Regions from separate parts of the Exiguobacterium sp. s36 genome, predicted to be linked through region 1. Evidence: predicted binding sites of a transcription regulator. Region 1 holds the regulator's gene; the other holds the start of a gene.

What was found. The regulator LexA, encoded in region 1, represses DNA repair genes until DNA is damaged. The targets are predictions, from matches to a motif close to CGAACATATGTTCG.
Region 2: parE (DNA topoisomerase IV subunit B) is a predicted target of LexA. The motif match lies at 1,443-1,456, and genes of this name have one in related genera.

The regions. Positions count from the first base shown of each region.
Region 1 covers NZ_JACSLW010000001.1:52,523-55,737, reverse strand. The annotation lists gene KNP95_RS00265 (DNA alkylation repair protein) at 1-863, shown strand, start outside; gene KNP95_RS00260 (metal-binding protein) at 955-1,395, opposite strand; gene lexA (transcriptional repressor LexA) at 1,395-2,015, opposite strand; gene KNP95_RS00250 (hypothetical protein) at 2,221-2,457, shown strand; gene KNP95_RS00245 (YneB family resolvase-like protein) at 2,530-3,174, shown strand.
Region 2 covers NZ_JACSLW010000008.1:66,007-69,221, forward strand. The annotation lists gene KNP95_RS16220 (GGDEF domain-containing protein) at 1-586, opposite strand, end outside; gene KNP95_RS13955 (CoA-binding protein) at 940-1,344, shown strand; gene parE (DNA topoisomerase IV subunit B) at 1,474-3,215, shown strand, end outside.

The DNA.
Region 1 (3,215 bases):
TCGGCTTTCCATATTTATTTTTTCCAGACTTTGTCGCAGTCCATGGACAGGCGGAAGAACATTGGGAACGCTCGATGTCAGCACTCGAACTCTTCACGCAGAAATCGTCTTCTGAATTCGCAATCCGACCTTTTCTGCTTCGTGATTCGACGCGAGTGATGGATCGCATGATGGCATGGGCCAAGCATCCGAATGAGCATGTGCGAAGATTGGCAAGTGAAGGCTGTCGTCCTCGTCTTCCGTGGGCGGAGTCATTACCGATGTTCAGAGAAAATCCGGCTCCCGTGTTTGCGGTTTTAGAGTTATTGAAAGAAGACCCATCATTATATGTAAGGAAAAGTGTCGCCAACAATCTCAACGATATCTCGAAAGATCACCCGGAAGCCGTGCTCGAAGTCTCGCTTCGATGGCAAGGCGAACATCCTCATACCGATTGGGTCATCAGACATGCGTGCCGAACATTGATCAAATCCGCACATCCTGACGCCTTAACGCTGTTCGGTTATACGCAAGAAACGGATTTGACCGTCAACGCATCGATTTCGATACATCCGAACATGCTCAGTATTGGGGAGGCGTGCGAGATTCAATACGATGTGTCGATTCGTCCAGGCGATGCTGCATATATTCGGGTCGAATACGCCATCGACTTTATAAAAGCGAATGGGAAAGCGAGTCGTAAGGCGTTTCTTTTTACGAATAAAACCGTCGCTGGGGGAGCAAAACTTGCAGCGAGCAGAGTCCACAACTGGTCAGACTTGACGACGCGTCGACATTATCCGGGTGCGCATCGAATCGTCCTGTTGGTAAATGGACGAGAAGTTGCCGAAACTCGACTCGTGTTGCATAAACGAGACGACTGATAAATGTTTTAGAGACAATCGACGGTTCGAAAAAGGGCAACCCAGTCTAATAGACGGGTTGCCCTTTTGGGTGTATGGCATAAGCATTTGCTTAAAACGCACGTTTGAAGAACGTCGATGCATAGTCGAGCGTCGTATGTAGCGTCGTCGCGAAGACGAGTCCGAAGAAACAGGCTGCCCCGTTCAGGTCGAGCCACGATTTGGCAGCTTCCTCATACGGCGTGAACGTGAGCACGAGCGTGAGCGGGAAACCGAGATAGATGACCCGAATCAGATCGCTCAAGAGCGGCAAATGCGAGAATAACGACCGATGGGGCATAAGCTTCACGTAAGGGAGCCAAAAGCCCCGAAGCGGTCCCCATCGATAATAGGCGTCCGACTTCAAGTCGAGGTCCGGGGAGAGCCAGAACGTCCCGATCAGGGCGCCGAATAGGAACACGGTCGGAACATCGATGTCAATAAAAGGCGTGGCAATCGCAAGAGCACCGATTGCCACGAGATTCGTACGGGTATGTGTCTTGCCACTCGCCATTAGTGAATCGTCCGGTATACACCGATGACCTTCCCTAAAATCGACACGTTATCGAAATACATCGCTTCGAGTTCGTCGTTCTCCGGCTGGAGACGCACTTTCGAAGCTTCTTTATAAATCCGCTTCACCGTCGCTTCGCCTTCATCCGTCATGGCAACGACAATCTCTCCATTGTCGGCCGTGTTCTGTTGGCGGACGAGGACACGGTCCCCATCCAAGATGCCGGCGTTAATCATCGAGTCTCCCGAGACCGAGAGCATATAGACGTTGTCGGAACCGACGACGTGGGCCGGGAGCGGGAAGTGTTCTTCCACGTTCTCGATTGCCGTAATCGGCGTACCAGCCGTGACTTTCCCGATGACCGGCACGTACATGACAGCATCGTGGTCTTCGACGACTGACATCTCTTCATCTAAAATCTCGATGGCACGTGGCTTCGTCTTGTCACGTCGAATCAATCCACGTTTCTCTAGACGGTCCAAGTGTCCGTGGACGGTCGAGCTCGATGCGAGTCCGACAGCCTCTCCGATTTCACGAACAGAAGGGGGATACCCTTTCGCCCGAACCTCGGCTTTTATAAAATCAAGAATCTGTTGTTGTCTTGCTGACATTTTTTTCAATGGATTTCACCTCGATTATGTCGAATATCCTGCGAACGCATCCTATTCTTTATGGGTTTAGTTTAACACAAGAACACATGAGCGCACAAACATTCGTTCGTTTTTTTCTACTTGACCGAACAGAAGTTCTTGTTTTATGATGAGAACAGATAAACGAACAGACGTTCTCGAGAACGTGTATTCTTATTCCCAGGAGGTAATCGTTATGAGAGACACAATCAATGGAATCATTTTAGTCGGCATGTTGGCACTTGGAATGTTCGCGTTTTATATGGTCGGGGAGATGCGCCACGACGTCGATGTCGTCGCGACCGAACCGGTGATCGAGCATAGCGTCGAAGAAGAAGTCGCTTTGACGGAGGCCGAGTCGCTCGAGGCACAGCTTATCGCTGAACGCGCTGAGAAAGAAGACGACAAGACGACGTGGTTCGCCGCTGAATAATCTTTTCTGATTGCGAACAGCCCCCGAACCTGTGTATCGTAGAGGGCGAATGGAAAGAAAGGAAGTGACGGGATGCGAGTCGTCATTTATTGTCGCGTGTCGACGAACAAGTCCACGCAAGAGACGTCACTCGGTCGCCAAGCAGACGAACTGACGCGGATGGCGAAACGTCTTGACGCCGAAATCATCGACGTGATCAGTGAGCAAGAGAGCGGATATGAAGTCAATCGGACGGGGTTGCTCGATTTGTTGGAGCACGTCTCGACGTCTAATCTCGATGCTGTGCTCGTCAGCGATGACAGCCGCCTCGGACGAGGGAACGCGAAAATCGCCATCTTGCATACGCTCATGAAACATAACGTCCGCTTGTTGACGATGCAATCGTCCGATGAATACGTCGTCTCGGATGCCGAGAAGATGGTGCTTGAAATCGTCAGCGTCGTCGAGGAGTATCAGCGTAAAATCCATAACGCGAAAATCTCACGCGGCATGCGTCGGGCGGTCGCGAACGGGTTCAACCCGCATCGCAATATCCAACATCACGATCAGGGCGGCCGGAGTCGAATCGAAGTGCCGATTGAAGAAATCGTCCAACTGCGCGAGCGCGGGTTAACGTTCGCTGAAATTGCCGCCACGCTCCGTGGTTTTGGCTACGAGGTGTCGAAGGCGACGGTGAACCGCCGCTATTTGGAGCACGTGTCAGTACCAGAAACTTGATTCCTGCTCGCTGATTTTGTACAGTAGAAGAACAAATTCAG
Region 2 (3,215 bases), on a different contig from region 1:
GCCCGTCCCTTGAGGCGAGCGTATGCAACCGTTCGTTCGTCCGTTCAAGCTCGGACGTCACCTCGACGACGGAACCTTCGAAGACGAAAGATAGCCCAGCAATCAAGGCAATCGTCGACAAGAGGCAAAAGAGGCCAAATATTTGCTCGAACGACGACGTGAGCGGTTGCGTCCCTGTCGTCACGTTCAGGTAGAGGAAACCGTAAATCGTCATGGCGAGCATCGTCGAGACAATCCGGATGGACCGACTGACGTTCGGCATGAAGAATACGCCATAGGTGACCATGATGATGAAATAGTGGACGTTCGCACCCCAACCGAGCACGACCGTCGAGATAATCGCGTTATAGACGACTTCGACGAACAGACCGACGAAGAACGCCCGATACAATCGTTTATGTACAAAATAAAAGGATAACGTGTAATAGAGAATGCTGAGTAGATTCGACCAGGCGAGTACCGTGACGCCGAGTTGCCAAAACGTGATCAAGAACACGACGTGGATGAGCCAAGCGAGCGCGTTCCCGTAAAAAGTGATGCGGTAATTATATAGTGTACCGCGACGTTCCTCATAGGCAGTTCCCACGCGAACACCTCCTGAATCTTAGTATACCGAACCGTCATCGATTTGCCCATGGGCATTCGAGAATCAAGTCAATCCCAAACTCGAAAACGTCTTGAACACGTCATTATGATTGCGTGAAATAGATATTTCACGCAACGTTCGTTTACACGTCATTTTCACCCGAGACACACATCGACCTGCGAACCGGAGAAATCACGTCATATAATCCGGTTTACATAATTAGTTATGGTGAACCAATTGATTTGTTTTAAAAATTTGAAAGAGTTACAGTTGTATGATAAAAGAAAATAAAGCTTGAAACGGTGATTCAGGTAAAGGTACACTGAGAACGTAAACAAAAGGGGGATTTCAGGATGGACGATCAACGTTTGAAACAATGGCTCACCGAGGCGAAGACGATCGCTGTCGTCGGCGTGTCAGCGAACCCGAACAAGACCGCGAACCAAATCGCAGACTATTTGATCTTGCAAGGTTACACAGTCATCCCTGTCAATCCAACGCTCGAGTCGTGGAACGGACGCAAAGTCTATCCGACGGTCGAGAGCATCCCGGGGCGCGTCGATATCGTCGACGTCTTCCGACGCAATGAGTATTTGGCCGGCGTGGCCGAAGATGCCGTCCGACATGGGGATGTCGGTCTCGTCTTCAACCAGCTCGGGCTCACCAGCCCGGACGCCGAGCGGATCGCTCGCGATGCCGGACTCGACTACATCGAAAATCGATGCATCTATGTCGAGCACGCCCGCCTTCTCGGTTAAGACCTACCTCCTTGGTAGGTCTCCTTTTTTTCACGAGCCCCGCTCGCGGAGGGAGGCTTGCCAGAATCCAAAAACAGCTATACAATAGGATAGAAAAACGAACGTGTGTTCGAAATTGAGGTGACGAAGATGTCAACAGACTTATTTAATTACAATGAAGACGCCATCCAGGTGCTCGAAGGACTGACTGCTGTCCGGAAACGTCCGGGGATGTATATCGGTTCGACCGACCATCGCGGCTTGCACCATCTCGTCTATGAGATCGTCGATAACGCAATCGATGAGGCGCTCGCCGGATTCGGTGGCCAAATCGATGTGACCATCCATAAAGATGACGCGATCACGGTACGAGATCACGGGCGTGGGATGCCGACGGGGATGCACGCCTCCGGGAAACCGACGCCAGAGGTCATCTTCACGGTCCTTCACGCCGGCGGTAAGTTCGGCCAAGGCGGCTACAAGACGTCAGGTGGACTCCACGGGGTCGGCGCCTCGGTCGTGAACGCACTCTCGAGCAAGGTCCTCGTCACGATTTATCGCGACGGCAAAGTGTTCGAGCAGACGTTTGCCGACGGCGGGATCCCGCAGACGACGCTCCTCGAGACCGGAAAGACGCGTCAGACAGGGACGAGCGTCTACTTCAAACCGGACGCCTCGATTTTCTCGACGACGACATATAACTACGACACGCTCGCTGAACGGCTCCGTGAATCAGCATTCTTGTTAAAAGGATTGACGATCACGTTGACGGACGAGCGCTCGGATAAAGAAGAGACGTTCCATTACGAGGAAGGGATTGCCGAGTTCGTCCAATATTTGAACGACGATAAGGCGACGCTTCATCCAATCGTCTATTTCGAAGGGACGGAGAACGATATCGAGCTCGAGCTCGCCTTCCAGTTCACGGACGCCTATTCCGAGAACGTCCTCTCGTTCGTCAACAACGTCCGGACTCGTGACGGCGGCACGCACGAGGTCGGCGCCAAGACGGCGATGACCCGCATCGTGAACGAGTACGCCCGAAAGAACGGATTGTTGAAAGAAAAAGACAAGAACCTTGACGGCGGTGACGTCCGCGAAGGCTTGACGCTCATCGTCTCGGTACGGATCCCGGAAGAGTTCCTCCAGTTCGAGGGGCAGACGAAATCGAAACTCGGTTCGCCCGAGGCCCGTACGAGCGCTGATGGTGTCATGGCCAAACAACTGACGATCTTCCTCGAGGAGAACCCGCAGATGGCGACGATGCTCATCAAGAAGGCGATCCGCGCCGCCCAGGCCCGCGAAGCCGCCCGGAAAGCCCGGGAAGAGGCGCGCAACGGCAAGAAGAAGAAACGTTCGAGCATCTTGAACGGGAAACTGACGCCGGCGACGTCGAAGAACGCCGCCAAGAACGAACTGTTCCTCGTCGAGGGTGATTCGGCCGGCGGTTCGGCCAAACAGGGCCGTGATCGTACGTTCCAGGCCATCCTGCCGTTGCGCGGGAAGGTCATCAACTCGGAGAAGTCGAAACTCCAGGACATCATGAAGAATGAGGAGATCAATACGATCATCCACGCGATCGGGGCCGGGGTCGGCCATGACTTCGACCTTGAGGACTGTAATTTCGACAAAATCATCATCATGACCGATGCCGATACGGACGGGGCTCACATCCAAGTGCTCCTATTGACGTTCTTCTTCCGTTATATGCGCCCACTCGTCGAGGCCGGCAAAGTGTTCGTCGCCTTGCCACCGCTCTATCGGATCTCGAAAGGGAAAGGCAAGTCGGAACAGTTCGAGTACGCCTGGGACGAAGAGGCGCTCGAGAAGCTCGTCAAAGTGTATAAGAAGGGCTATATCCTCCAGCGCTACAAAGGTCTCGGTGAGATGAA